2 regions of the Paenibacillus sp. FSL L8-0494 genome follow, and region 2 is predicted to be linked to the other one. Evidence: riboswitches for the same ligand, from Rfam matches in the RefSeq annotation. Region 2 holds a riboswitch; the other holds the start of a gene.
The links. Region 2 has a riboswitch for S-adenosylmethionine ahead of NYE35_RS26260 (methionine ABC transporter ATP-binding protein). Riboswitches for the same ligand answer to the same signal wherever they lie in the genome.
Positions count from the first base shown of each region.

Region 1 (7,717 bases), 3.9 Mb from region 2:
ACTCGTAATTATCAGGTGTGCAGCACAACTAAGAACGGGCAAGGTAAAGATGTTGAATCTTGTCAAACGTATACGGAGAGCGGCAGCACTTCAGCTCCGTTTACACCAGGTGAGGATGTCAAAACCATTCGGACCTATATTTATAACGGGGCCAAACAAATAGCACCTAAGCTGTACAAGAATTCAATAGACAAGAATAAAGCGGATTCTTTGATTCGAAAGCTCCTCTGGACAAGTGAGCCTTACAATTATAATGTAATCCGCTGGATGGCTCATGAAGATGAGAATAAGAACTTACAGGATTGGACGAAAGTAAAGGGGCAATTCGAACGAATCTTCACACAACAGGCAAGCGGAGACATCGGTTGGAAGGTAGAGAATAGCATGGCTCAAGCTTATAAGAAAGCCAGAGCTACCGCTAAAAAAATGCTTAACGACAAATCTAATTATGATACCGCCGTGTTTGCGACGGATAAGCAACTTCAAGGGTATGATTATCCGATTAAATCCGGATATTATTTTAATCCTGTTGGAACGTATACCTTTACACTGGAGACAGTTACGTTTAAAGATACGGATAAAGACACGAAGGACCATAAGGATCTTGTTGAGGAACTTACGAATTCTTTCCGATATGAAACTGATCTTATGTATATCAATAATGATAAAGTTGCGGTCAATCTGCGGAATGAACCACTGAGCAAAAACGGGAATAACTTTGCAAGAAAGCCAGCAGCTTTATCCGTAGAGGATAACACCGGAGTGAATGATGCGAAATTGTTGACGGTGGAGAACAGCTTTACTAAAGATGTGGAAGAGATCCCATATTCACAAGAAAGAGAAAGTGATAATGGCACCCATGAATTCTGGAAGAATATATTAGAGGGTTACTCACAGTCTAGTACACTGGGAAGCTTCGACAATTTCAAATACCGTGAATATGTGGGCTTGAATCAGAATATGTACAAGATCACGGAAAAGTCTACGGTGACGATTACGATTAATAAGGACCATATTCCTGTCTATACTACAGCTGAAATGCCAGATGGGAAGTACTATGTTAAGGCTTGGTTGGCAGATGTGGAGCTCTCCAAGAGTACCAACGCATACAAATCACTGGGCAAGCTTGTCGGCATTAAGCCGCTGGATCAAATTGAGGTTACGGTAAAAGGCTCTATGTTTGATGACTTAAATAATTAAACAATAATAAAACTCCCTTCATGCAAAATAGCATGAAGGGAGTTTTATTATTGTGATAGCGCTTCATCCAACGTATAATAAGGGCTGTTGATTGTTTTATTTTATATTGTTTTTTATTTTCACACTGGATGGCGGATTATTGCTTATTGGAGAAGGGAGATAGTTGCTATGAAGTTATTGGGAGCGATTGAAGCAGGCGGAACGAAGTTTGTATGCGGGATTGGTTATGAGGACGGTACCATTCTGGACCGAGTTAGCTTTCCGACAACAACACCGGAAGAAACGATGGGACTCGTAATCGACTATTTTAATGGGAAGAATGTAGAAGCTTTTGGTATTGGATCGTTTGGACCGATTGATCCCGTGCTGGACAGCCCTACTTATGGTTACATAACAACGACACCAAAACCTCACTGGGGACAATATAATCTGGTAGGTACAATGGCTGAGCAATTTAACGTGCCGATCGGTTTTGATACGGATGTGAATGGTGCAGCGCTTGCGGAAAGTAAATGGGGAGCGGCTAAAGGTCTGGACAGCTGCCTTTATATTACGGTTGGGACAGGTATTGGAGCGGGAGCAGTTGTTGGAGGTCAGATGGTGCATGGATTGTCTCATCCTGAGATGGGACATATTCTAGTTCGCAGACATCCAGAGGACACGTTTGAGGGCTACTGCCCTTATCATGGCGATTGCCTTGAAGGGTTAGCCGCAGGTCCGGGGATTGGCAAACGCTGGGGACAACCAGCAGGCGAGCTGCCTGTTGACCATCCAGCTTGGGATATGGAAGCTCATTATCTTGCACATGCACTTATGAATTACGTGCTGATTCTGTCTCCCGAAAAAATCGTAATGGGCGGTGGGGTCATGAAGCAAAGCCACTTGTTCCCGCTAATCCGTACCAAGCTGCAGGAGCTGCTTAAAGGTTATGTTCAGCATCCAGCGCTCAATACCGATATTGATAATTACGTTGTGCCACCGCAGCTTGGAGATAATGCAGGACTTGCAGGTGCGATTGGACTGGCAACCTTAGCTTTGGCAAGAAACTAGTATAAAAAGATATTGACTGTTAGGAAATATATGGTATTGTAGGATCTAACAGTATAGCATTTAATGAGGGAGCACCTCTTTCACGTTTATCGTGAGAGTGGTGCTTTTTTGCGTTTTCCGAGTCTGACAGTGTGGGATTCACACCAGCGAAGAGTAGTTCAGACCCGGTAGGTATAGTGCTTGCTGAAGACTAGAAAGGCAGGGATGAATATGCAAATTGTATTTATGAATCGCTTATCCAGAATATCTGGGGTGGATCAAGAGGTGTTCGCTCAGCTATGGATTGGAGAGGAAGAAGGAGTGTGGAGCCTGGGCTGGCGTGATTTTTCAGACGGTGAGGAGACGCAGGAGCATTTGTGGTATGCGGGTGGTTCTTGGAATGAAATGCTCTGTGTTTACAGGCATGAGCTGGCGGTGAAGATGGGGGATGGCTATCGGCCGTTGATTGATGGCGTATTTCATGAAGAAGACGGCCTTACTGGGCGCAATCAGGAGCAGCTAAGGCTGCAATATTACAGTGAATATAATGGGAACGAAGCTATTTATGAGGAGTTATGTGCTTGGCGCCGCAGCCGAGCTTCTAGTGAACGGAAAGCCCCTTACATTCTTGCCAGCAATCGTTTGTTACGTTTGATAAGCACTTTCTTGCCGCATACACCAGAGGAGCTGCTGCAGATCCCTGGTGTAGGGGAAGGAAAGGTAGCCCAATATGGCACGGATTGGTTGGCTATAACCTCTACGGCTGCAAGGGAACATTCCTTCCCTTTGAACTGGGTTCACCAAGAAATTGAGGAGGATTCTTTTGTATCCTGGCTCTATAAACAGAAAGAGGTCAAATATAAGAAACAGCTAGAAAGACTGCGATTACGGCGAATTCTGCTGCAAGGGATCGAGAATGGGTTAGGGTTAGAACAGCTTAAGGTGAACAGTGGAGTGAACCGTCGCGAACTGATTGAAGCGGTAGAGGAGCTGGAAAGAGAAGGTTATTGCGTGGAGAAACTGATCGAGGTAGAACTGAAAAATATGCCGCAGAATGAACAGGAAGCGATATGGAATGCCTATGTAGAGGCAGGAGATCTTTTTCTAAAGCCAGTGCTGCATAAGGTGTATGGGGAGGATTTTTCAGCAGCAGAAGGGCTGGATAGCTATTATGAACGTCTGCGGCTGATCCGCATTCGTTTCCGGCGGGAGCAAGCTCCTAAAGTGGGCGTGGCGACCAGTTTCTAGTAGCTTTTCCTCATATCAAAAAGACGAAGGCTTCCTTACACCATAGGGTTAAAGGGCCTTCGTCTTGCCTATTCGTCCGTTTATTTTCATAGCCATTCTTTCTTGCGGAATACATACAGCATCCCACAGCCTAACGTCAACATTAGACCTATAACGGCAAAATAGCCGTATTTCGTATGCAACTCAGGCATATGATCAAAGTTCATCCCATAGATTCCGGTAATTACGGTCAAAGGCATGAATATCGTTGTAATCGCGGTAAATACTCTCATAATTTCATTGGCGCGGTTGGCGATACTGGATTGGTAGGCCTCACGTAAGTTGCCCATGAGATCGCGGTACGTCTCAAAGGTTTCGGATATTTTAACTGCATTTTCATAAATGTCGCTAAAATACTTCTGCAGCTGATCATCAATCAGACGGAGGTCTTTTTTGTTCAGGGTATTGATAACCTCTTTCTGTGGTCCCAGCATCTTCTTTAACCATAAGATCTCACTTCGCAGACCGATAATCTCACTCAGATGAGATTTCTTGGTATGCATTAAAATATCCTCTTCAAGCTTCTCAATCCGGGCTTCAATTCGGTCACCTACGGAGAAATAATTATCTACGACAAGGTCGATAAGCAGGTAAAGGAATTGGTCGGGTTCGCTAACCTCTTGCTCCCATAACATGGGCTTCAGGATGCGCAGCTCGTGGATCTTTTGTTTCGTTACAGTAATAATATAATGTCTGCCCAAGAATATATTGAGTGCCCGCAGGAAAATTTCCTCATCATCAAAGCGGATGCTGTTTACAACAATAAAGTAATGACTTTCGTATATTTCGATCTTTGGACGTTGATCCTCTTCACTAAGGCAATCCTCAACAGCGAGATCATGCAGGTTGAACAGGGGCTGAAGCAGCTCCAAATCCTCCACATCTGCATCAATCCAATAGAACCCTTCTGTTGGGGGTGTCAATGTTTCATCAATTTCATCAATAGGTGTAAAAACCCCTGCATTCACCAGCCGGATTTTCATCTGATTCCACTCCTTCTATCCCCGGGTCTTCACCAGGGACTGCTAATTAAGCACAGAGAAAAAAATCAGCTTGGCCGGCGTTACAATCAATACAAGAGGCCGAATGACGATTCGAGGGCATGAAGAAGAACTGCTCCCGCCGCCGGCAAGCTGATGATTATCCTGTGTGGTTGCTCATTTTGTACACTTAATTGCGAGCTCGGGTCGCCTTCCATTCTTCTTCTCACCTCTTCTTTTCGTTCAGGTATGAAATACTTGTCTAGTATAACAACGGAGTATGCCTCTTTCAAGCAAATTTATTGTTACTTTAAGGCTACTTCAGCATTGTATGGACTTGACGAAAAGGAGGTTCATGATTTAAAGTAAATTTTAAAGAAATTTAATTGAATACAGCTAAATCTTATCAAGAGCAGGTGGAGGGACTAGCCCTATGAAACCCGGCAACCGGCGTGTGAACGCACGGTGCTAATTCTTGCGGAACTTTGCTGACGACTAAACCCCGTCCAAAAGTTTCTGGCAGATGAGAGAGGCGCATATGACTGTAGATATGACCTTTCTCGTTTTCCGAGAAAGGTCTTTTTATTGTTCAGAAAGCCGCGATGTGACAACATAACCTAAATACAGTTAAGGAGTGGAAAGACAATGCCAATTAAAATTCCCGACAGTTTACCAGCAAAAGAAGTACTATCCGGAGAAAATATTTTTGTGATGGATGAAAGTTTGGCTTTCCATCAGGATATCCGTCCACTAAGGATTGCTATTCTGAATCTCATGCCGACTAAAGAAACGACGGAGACTCAATTGCTGCGTTTAATAGGAAATTCACCGCTGCAAGTTGATGTTACCTTGCTGCATCCACGCTCACATACTTCTAAGAATACTTCTGCTGAGCATTTGAGAAGCTTTTACAAAACTTTTGACGAGATCAGCCACCGCCGTTTGGATGGCCTTATTGTTACAGGAGCACCCGTAGAGCAAATGGAGTTTGAGGAAGTATCCTATTGGGAAGAGCTAAAAGAGATTTTTGAATGGAGCAAGGATAATGTGACCTCGACCATGCATATCTGTTGGGCGGCACAGGCAGGGTTGTATCATCATTTTGGTGTTCGTAAAGTGGCATTGCCTGAAAAATGTTTTGGTGTATTCTCCCATACGATTAATCAAAATAACATTAAATTGCTGCGCGGTTTTGACGAGGTATTCCATGTACCGCATTCCCGTCATACCGATGTCTCCCGCGAAGATATTGAGAGCAATCCAGATCTGCAGATTCTGGCAGAATCCGAAGAAGCTGGTATGTATCTAGTAGCTACGACCGACGGCAAACAAATATTTGTGACCGGACATTCCGAGTACGATCCTCTATCCCTGAAATGGGAATATGATCGTGATTTGGAGAGGGGCATGGAGATGGCCTTGCCGAAACACTATTTCCCTAAAGATGATCCAGAACGGACACCTCCTGCAGTGTGGCGTGCACATGCCAACTTATTATTCTCTAATTGGCTCAATTACTATGTATATCAAGAGACACCTTACGATATCGACCCGATTGTTTATTAAGATCAGCGCTACATTATAATTTAGGAGGCATTTATCATGGACGACAAACTTAGGATTGAAAGCAGACTGGCACAAATAGGTTCACAAGAAGATCCGGCTACCGGAGCCATTAATTTTCCTATCTATAATGCTACGGCATTCCGTCACCCGAAGCTTGGGCAGAGCACAGGTTTCGATTATAGCCGTACCAAAAGTCCGACCCGTTCCGTACTGGAGAATGCGGCTGCGGAATTGGAGTCTGGTGATGCAGGTTTTGCCTGTAGCTCTGGGATGGCGGCTATTCAAACCATATTTACCCTGTTTGGGCAAGGCGATCACTTGATCGTTTCGCTGGATCTTTACGGCGGGACCTATCGTTTGTTGGAACGAATTATGTCCAAGTTTGGAATCATTGCTTCCTATGTAGATACGAATGATTTGGATGCGCTTGAGGCTTCCCGTCTTCCAAATACAAAGGCGATATTTATTGAAACGCCAACGAATCCTTTGATGATGGTTACGGATATTGCAGCCGTTGCTACTTGGGCTCGTCATCATGGGCTGCTCACAATTGTAGACAATACACTGCTGACTCCATTTTTCCAGCGTCCTCTGGAATTAGGTGCGGATATTGTAGTCCATAGTGCTACCAAATATTTGGGCGGACACAATGATGTACTTGCTGGTCTTATTGTATCTAAAGGGGCTGAATTATCCGCTGAAATAGCGATTCTACATAACTCTATTGGCGCTGTGCTTGGGCCAACAGACAGTTATCAGCTGATGAGAGGCATGAAGACACTGGCTCTGCGTATGGAACGGCACGAGAGTAATGCACTAGCAATTGCCCGCTATCTACAAGAGCACCCGGCGATTGCGGAAGTGTTCCATCCAGGCCTGCCGGATCATCCGGGATATGAAATTCAGAGTCGCCAGTCCTCGGGCAATACCGGAATTTTTTCTTTCAAATTAAAAGATGCCAGATACGTAGAACCTCTGCTTCGTCATATCCGGCTTATAGCCTTCGCGGAGAGCCTCGGCGGGGTTGAATCGTTAATGACCTATCCTGCAGTACAGACGCATGCGGACATTCCTGTGGAAATTCGGAATGCGGTGGGTGTAGATGATCGGTTGCTGCGCTTCTCGGTGGGCATTGAACATGCGGAGGATCTAATTGCTGATCTGGGTCATGCTTTGGAGGCTGCGCGGGCGGAAATCGAAACGAAGTAAAAGTAACGGCAACCCAGATCGGCACCGAATTGCTGGAAAATATCGAGGATCTATCTCACCGTTGATTTAGAGCTGGTGTTAGACTGAGGATGAAATAGAGCTGTCTCATAAGCCGGGAATTGGCTGCTGGGATAGCTCTTCTTTTTGGACTTTTCGCTATTGGACACAGCTGACCTTAGACACAGCATTATTACACATTTGGAATGTTAACGGCCTCCACAGCAGCTATTGCGCTAAAACCAGCTTTCATGAGGCTCTTTTCATGGAATAGCATCACTGGTGAAGCTAGAATAAAAAGTGGACAGTAGTTAACAGACTGGCGATAATGAGTCCACGGAGGTGTGTTCACATGGGAGAACATCGACAACGGTATAACGAAGAATTTAAAAAACAGACAGTGCAGTTCATTCAAGAGCAAACAAAGACAGTGGGCGACTTGGCGGAAG
Region 1 is NZ_JBBOPQ010000001.1:1,942,321-1,950,037, forward strand. It holds gene NYE35_RS08565 (hypothetical protein) at 1-1,200, shown strand, start outside; gene NYE35_RS08570 (ROK family protein) at 1,369-2,250, shown strand; gene NYE35_RS08575 (HRDC domain-containing protein) at 2,461-3,477, shown strand; gene corA (magnesium/cobalt transporter CorA) at 3,564-4,499, opposite strand; SAM riboswitch class I at 4,897-5,026, shown strand; gene metA (homoserine O-acetyltransferase MetA) at 5,142-6,062, shown strand; gene NYE35_RS08590 (PLP-dependent transferase) at 6,099-7,271, shown strand; gene NYE35_RS08595 (transposase) at 7,621-7,717, shown strand, end outside.
Region 1: another riboswitch for S-adenosylmethionine. It lies ahead of metA (homoserine O-acetyltransferase MetA); the one in region 2 lies ahead of NYE35_RS26260 (methionine ABC transporter ATP-binding protein).

Region 2 (7,717 bases):
CAAAAAATTTGGCGGCTCACGTTCATCGATTATCGGGAGCACGATCGGGCTGATCTTGGGACCTTTTGTTATCCCGGCTTTTGGTCTTATCATTGGGCCATTTCTAGGGGCTTTTATTGGAGAATTGATCGTGGGATCTTCACCTTCTAAAGCTGCTAAGGTAAGTGTTGGCTCCATACTTGGCTTATTTAGCAGCACCTTGGTCAAAATCGTGTTGCAGGTAATTATGGTCGTCCTCTTTTTTATATGGGTCGCCCGGTTTTAATTTAACAGTGAAGAAGGGGAAAGAGTTTGTCCAAGAAAGAGTCTTTTGTTAAAGGCACGCTTATCCTTGCTGCTGCAGCTTTGGTGGCAAGGGTACTCGGGCTTGTCCAGCGGGTGCCGCTGGACCATATCTTTGACGGTGTGGGGAGAGCATCGTTCGGAGTTTCTAACAATATCTATTTAATGCTTCTAACCGTAGCCACCGCTGGGATTCCAAGTACACTCAGCAAAATGGTCTCTGAACGATACGCCTTGAATCGTCCTGAAGAGGCGAGACAAGTGTATCATGCTGCACTGCTGTTTTCAGTGGCTGCAGGGGTGTTTATGACTGTCTTGCTGTACATAGGGGCTCCATTTTATGCAACTCATATTGCTGATGTCCCTGAATCGGCGATGGCGATAAAAGCTATTGCGCCTGCGCTGCTGCTTTTTCCGGCAATAGCGATGATGCGTGGATATTTTCAAGGCCGCAACAATATGATGGCAGGTGGGATTTCTCAGATCGTGGAGCAATTCGCTCGCGTACTGACCGCTATTTTGCTGGCTTATATTTTATTACATCAAGGTTATAGCAACACTACAATTGCTGCGGGAGCATCCTTTGGTAGCGTGATCGGTAGTATCGCGGCGTTTGGCGTAATGATTTATTTTGCAGTCAAACTTCGTCGTGAGGACAAGCAATTAGGATTGAATTATGATACTGCTCAAAAATTACCGATTTGGGGTATCTACAAGGATATTTTTACACTGTCTATTCCCATTGTGCTGTCTTCCCTTACGATTCCGGTTGTGAATGTAATTGACACTTCTCTTACGGTACGATTATTGATTGATCAGATAGGTAGGGAGAGTGCCACTTCAGCGCTAGGTATTTTATCCAATCGTGCTCAGAGTGTAGCGGGCATTCCACCTGTTCTAGCTATCGCACTTGGAACTTCATTGATTCCGATCATTTCGGCTGCCTATGCCCGCCGTGATGAGGGGCATTTGAAAAAGCAGATAACGCTTGCTCTGCGGATTTCTATTTTGACAGGGATGCCGATTGTATTGGCGCTTGTAGCAGCTGCTTATTCTGTAAATGGATTATTGTTCGCCAGTTTAGATGGCAGTGGTATCGTAGCCATGCTTACTTTAGGAACGATCTTTCAGATTACGATGATGACAACGAACTCTATTTTGTTAGGTATGGGCAAATCGCGAATTTCCATGTATTATGTGTTAGCGGGTATTATTGTAAAATTAGTGGCAAGCTTATTACTTAGTAAGGTATTTGGCATCTACGGAATCATCGGTGCAACAGCACTTTGTTTCGTGGTCATTACTTTGCTTAACTTACGCATGCTGAAATCGATCGTGCCTTTTGAAATTATGGGCAAACGTTGGGGCGGTTTCGCGATTGCGGTACTTGTGTCCGGCGGGATTGGTTATGGCTTGAATGAGGCTGGGATTCTATTAACAGATCTGATGCCGGCACGTTTGGCGTTTCTGATCACTTGTCTTGTTGTAGGAGCAGCAGTTGTTGTTATTTATCTAGTACTGCTTATTGTGCTGGGCGTGCTGACTAAACAGGAAATCTCCAGTTATCCGCGGGCGCTGCAAAAATTATTGAATCCGCTGATGAAGTTACAGCCTGCACGTGTTCGTATGAGAGAATAGGTTTGACTTCTACCCTGCATTTTGCTTCACTTAAAGAGTAGAAAATAGACAGATATTGAAGAAGGGACTGAGTAAATCATGGACAAAATTAGTTCTCCTGCTGAATTTCAGGTAGCCATTCAATCACCTCGATTAACAGTGGCCATCTTCAAGGCTGACTGGTGCTCGGATTGCAAATTTATCGATCCTTTTATCCCAGAGGTAGAGCAGGCTTATGCAGACCGCCTTACACTGGTTGAGGTAGATGTTGATGCCGTGGGCGATGTTAGCCAAGAACAAAATATTATGGGTATTCCAAGCTTCGTCGCATATTCGGATGGACGGGAATTGGTTAGATTCGTTAATAAATTGCGCAAATCCCGTGAAGAGATTGAGAATTTCCTTGATAAAGCGGTCCAAGTGCATCAAAGCCTTCAAAAGTAATTCCTAAGGAACCACCGCTTTCGCCTGTTTGTGCAAAAGCGGTGGTTTTTTGAAATATAAGTCTGGCTGCTTCTTCATTACTAAAAACTGCGGGTGATATTTTTGACGACAAATCAGTTGAAATGGCTTAGTTATCTTACTTGCCTTATCATGTTCCTCGCTGTACTCGGAGGAGCGGTAGTGACGAAGACTGGATCGGGCTTGGAATGCGGAAATGAATGGCCGCTCTGTCATGGGAAATTAATTCCGGCTTATACTATAGGCTCGATGATTGAATACACCCATCGCTTGTTTAGCGGTTTGGCAGGGTTATTCTCACTTGCCTCGATGTTTGCTTTTTGGCGTTATGCCCGTACTCGGCGCGATTTGCTGGGCTATGCATTTATGACTTTATTATTCGTCATCGTTCAAGGTGGTATGGGAGCGCTTGCAGTAATTAAATCTCAATCTGCTGCTGTAATGGCGCTGCATATGGGTTTTTCTTTGATCGCCTTTTCGAGCGCTATGATGTTGGCTCTTGGAACCAAGAGATGGCATGAATCGCGCGAATATGATCATACGTTGGAAGCTCAAAAGAAGCCCGTAAGTAAGGCTTTTCGCAATTTAACTTGTTTTACTGCCATCTATTCTTATATTGTCGTGTATATTGGAGCCTTTGTAAGTCATACGGATTCACAGGGCGGGTGTTCGGGTTGGCCGCTTTGTAATGGAGAATGGGTTCCGGAGCTTTCCGGAGGTGTAGGTGTTGTTTTTACGCATCGGATTGCGGCTTTGCTCTTATTCATGCTTACTGCGCTGCTTGGGCATTTAGCATTTTGGAAACATAAGGATTATCCAGAGCTTAGAGCGCTAGGTGTAGCTGCAGTGCTGTTATGCTTGATGCAGGTGTTTAGTGGGGCGGCTGTGGTTTACACCCTAGATAATGAAAGATTGTACATATTTGCCGCTTTGGCTCATATTTTGCTGATTGCCAGTTTGTTTGGTGTCTTATGTTATATGAGTGTAAGAGTCTGGCAGCTAAATCGTGCGGGTAGTGTCGTGTCTGGAAAAAATGTAACGAACCCAATGATTCCACCGCCTTGGTAGAACATTCCCTCCGTGGATAGAGGCGCTTCACCCGCGGAATAATAAAGTGGAAATCGGTATATCGTGGAGCTGATTGGCCGATGCTTACGTCGCGAGTTTTGTACGAAGCAGTCCATGGAAGCAGACGCTGAACAAAACTTTAGGAGGACTGGGATATGCTGCGGGTATTACTTGGAGAGCCGCCTCGAAAGAACAGTGGTGTGTTGGCTGATGCGATGGAGAATATGGCCACTTTTGCAGCATTGCTGCGCAAGGAAATGAGTGCCCATGAGGATAATGACCATGAATACCGCAAGCTGGAGATTTGGACACGTGGGCTGATTTCCTCTCTGGATGAACTGGAGCAAAGTTGGTTCGCGGCCGCTTTTTACCGGAAATTAGTGATTGCGGGTTATATGGATGATATGACACCGGTGGAACAGGGCGATTATGCACGTTATGTTTATTTTTATAAAGATGGCTTTATCCGGGTTTTCTCTCTTCTGGACAAGCTTGGGACGGTACTGAATCATTTTTATGATCTCAAAACATCCAAATTAAAAATGCACTTTTCTTACTTTACAGTGCTGCGTCAGCTTCAATTATTGAATGTGCATCCTGCATTAGCGGATCAACTGGAACAGATCAAGAACTCCTACCGCGATCCATTGGAGAATTTACGCAAGCGCAGAAATGCTGAAATTCATTATATGAATTCTGAAATGCAGGATGATTTGTGGCAGCGGCACCAAGGTCTGCATGACAAAATTCAGCTCGAGGATCTGGATAGCCATCTTGAGGATTTAAAACAATCGCTCGAAATGAACTGTAAGACATTAATCGCGGCATTCAGCTACAGCAATGAACAGCTGCGTAAGGAAATAAGCAGGGCAAAGAGCATAAAATCGTAATCGTTCAATATATTTCCTTTTGACAAAAATCGATAAACTCACTATACTTATGCTTGCATTAAAGTATGTACGATTTCAGAAAAAATATAATTTCATAACTTTATCTTATCGAGAGCGGCGGAGGGATAGGCCCGATGAAGCCCGGCAACCGATTTGTATCCAGCGCGGGAAGCGTTGTACAAATGTCATGGTGCTAATTCCTACAATGGCGCAGGTTGCGGTCGTTGGCAGATGAGAAGGCATTGTCTTAATAAACCCACAGAGCCTCTTGCGATCTGCATCGATCGTTGGAGGTTTTTTTGTATAGAATAAGTGAAATATAAAGGGGGGGCGACGAGAGTTGATTAATCTAAAAGGGATAACAAAGGTTTATGGAAAAGGGAGTAATGCGGCAACAGCGCTTTCTGGATTGAATCTGTCCATCGAGAAAGGTGAAATATTCGGAGTCATCGGCCACTCTGGAGCGGGGAAGAGTACATTGATCCGTTGCATTAATCTGTTGGAACGTCCGACAGAAGGTGAGGTCTGGGTAGACGGTGTTGAACTAACTAGCCTTAACCAAGGCCAATTACAGGAACAGCGGCGCAAGATAGGGATGATTTTTCAACATTTCAATTTGCTGTCTTCGGCGACCGTATACGATAATATTGCCTTTCCACTGCGCCTTGCAGGTACATCTAGAACAGCTATTGATACAAAAGTGAAAGATCTGCTCGCTCTAGTTGGGCTTGAAGAACATACAGATAAGTATCCTTCTCAGTTATCTGGAGGACAAAAGCAGCGGGTCGGCATCGCCCGGGCACTAGCCAGTGACCCTGATGTACTGCTGTGTGACGAGGCCACTTCTGCGCTTGATCCCCAGACAACGGATTCCATTCTTAAGCTGCTGCTTGATATTAATAAAAGATTCCATTTGACCATTGTGCTGATCACGCATGAAATGCATGTAATCCAGAGCATCTGCGACCGTGTCGCGGTCATACATGGTGGTGGGATTGTTGAACAAGGCAAAGTTACAGAGGTATTTCTCAAGCCGCAGCATGAGGTTACACGCGATTTCATCCGCAGTGAGACACAGAATGAAGGACCTCTTCGAGTGGCGCTTGATGCTGCTGCCGGGGATAACTCTAAAGCTGTCAAAATTACTTTTTTTGGAGAAAAAACATACGGCTCGGCACTATCCGATGTCGTGCGTGATACGGGTGTAAGCTTTGCAATCTTACATGGTACCATCTCAACGATTAAAGATGTGCCTTATGGACAGATGATTGTGCGGTTCGAAGGGCCAGCTGAGGCGATTGCTGTAACGATCTCCAGACTAATTGCTCAAGGCCTTGATGTGGAGGTGATTTCGTAATGAATTTTGCAGATCTAAATTGGCAAGAAATGATGGATGCTACGGTTGCTACTATAAAAATGATATTTTTTTCCGGATTGTTCACAATTATTCTTGGTTTACCACTCGGAATTCTATTGTATTTATGGGGGAAATCGAATAGTATAGTAATCAGAGTAACTTACTCGGTCTTATCATTACTTGTAAATATCCTACGCTCCGTACCCTTTATCATTTTGATGGTGGCTCTCATTCCTTTCAGCAAAGCCGTTGTTGGAACCTCCATTGGTGTACTCGGTACGATTCCACCTCTGGTGATTGGTGCAGCTCCGTTTTTTGCCCGCTTGGTAGAGACGTCGTTAAGAGAGGTAGACCGCGGAGTCATCGAAGCCGCACAAGGTATGGGAGCATCGACGAACCAAATCGTTATGCGTGTTCTTTTGCCAGAAGCTCGTCCAGGTCTGCTAGCTGGAGTTACGATCACACTGGTTACACTGGTCTCCTATACAGCAATGGCTGGTATGGTTGGGGGCGGCGGATTAGGTGACTTGGCGATTCGTTACGGCTACCACCGCTATGAGACGGAGATTATGATTGTTTCTATAATATTTATTGTCGTACTGGTGCAATTGCTACAAATGGCCGGTGACCGACTCGTAAAACATTACACACGGAAATAAGGTACATCCATATATATCCTTATTCAATACAAAATATAGATTAGAGGGGGATTTACAATGAAAAAAGTACTACTTACATTTTTTAGCCTGACACTGGTTGCGGTGCTTGCGGCTTGCGGTAACAACAATGCATCTAATAATGCTGGGAGCTCGGCTGCTACAACAGCACCAAATGCAGAAGCAACAAGTGAACCTACTAAAGATCCTGTGAAACTGGTTATTGGTGCCTCACCTGTGCCTCATGCTGAAATTTTGAAGGCTATTGCTCCATTGCTTGAAAAAGATGGAATTACACTTGAAATTAAAGAATTTACTGACTATATTCAACCTAACGTGCAGCTTGATGAGAAGGAGTTAGACGCTAACTTTTTCCAACACCAACCGTATCTGGATGACCAAAACAAAAATAATAAAACAGATCTGGTCTCCGTTGCATCCGTTCACGTTGAGCCTTTTGGAGCTTATTCCAAAAAAATCAAATCGATCGATGAGTTGGCTGATGGTGCAAAAGTTGCCATTCCGAACGATGCTACTAACGGTGGTCGTGCACTAATCCTACTTGCAAAAAATGGTCTGATTACCTTGAAAGATGATACAAACATTGCTGCAACGAAAGCGGATATCACTGAAAACAAGAAAAACCTCGACATCATTGAGTTGGAAGCAGCTATGCTCCCACGTCAACTGGATGAGGTAGACCTTGCTTTGATCAACACGAACTTTGCACTAGACGCTGGTCTTGTGCCAACTAAAGATGCACTGTTCATCGAGGGTGTAGATTCCCCTTATGCTAACATTTTGGTAACCCGTCAAGACAATAAAGATTCCGAAGCCATCAAAAAGCTGGTTGCTGCCCTGAATTCTCCAGAAGCTAAAGCTTTCATTGAAGAAAAGTACGAAGGTGCAATCATTCCAGCGTTTTAAGGAATTAAGCTAAATTCGTCTATAGTCATAACAAGAACCCGCAGCCAAGTTGGCTTGCGGGTTTTGTGTTCTAAGGTTGTGAGAGAATGTTAAATCCTCTATAATAAGAAAATCCCGATCTCCTTTACAGGAGAATCGGGAGGGTTATTGAACGGGATTTAGAATACTTGAACTACTTCTTCAACGCCTTCTACTTCTTCAAGGAGGGCGCGTTCAATCCCGGCTTTCAAGGTGATCGTGGAGCTTGGGCAGCTGCCGCAGGCACCCATAAGTTTCAACTTAACGATGCCGTCTTCCACATCGACCAGTTCTACGTCACCGCCATCGCGCTGCAGGAACGGACGAAGCTTATCCAGCACTTCTAGTACTTCATCATACATTTCGGTGCTTTGTGCATTCTCACTCATTTCTCAATCACTCCTTTCGTAAGTTCATTATAGTACAAAAAGTTAAAAAAT
Region 2 is NZ_JBBOPQ010000001.1:5,811,626-5,819,342, reverse strand. It holds gene NYE35_RS26285 (DUF456 domain-containing protein) at 1-265, shown strand, start outside; gene NYE35_RS26280 (putative polysaccharide biosynthesis protein) at 292-1,920, shown strand; gene NYE35_RS26275 (thioredoxin family protein) at 1,999-2,343, shown strand; gene NYE35_RS26270 (COX15/CtaA family protein) at 2,446-3,429, shown strand; gene NYE35_RS26265 (Cthe_2314 family HEPN domain-containing protein) at 3,585-4,319, shown strand; SAM riboswitch class I at 4,422-4,557, shown strand; gene NYE35_RS26260 (methionine ABC transporter ATP-binding protein) at 4,660-5,676, shown strand; gene NYE35_RS26255 (methionine ABC transporter permease) at 5,706-6,335, shown strand; gene NYE35_RS26250 (MetQ/NlpA family ABC transporter substrate-binding protein) at 6,393-7,259, shown strand; gene NYE35_RS26245 (NifU family protein) at 7,418-7,666, opposite strand.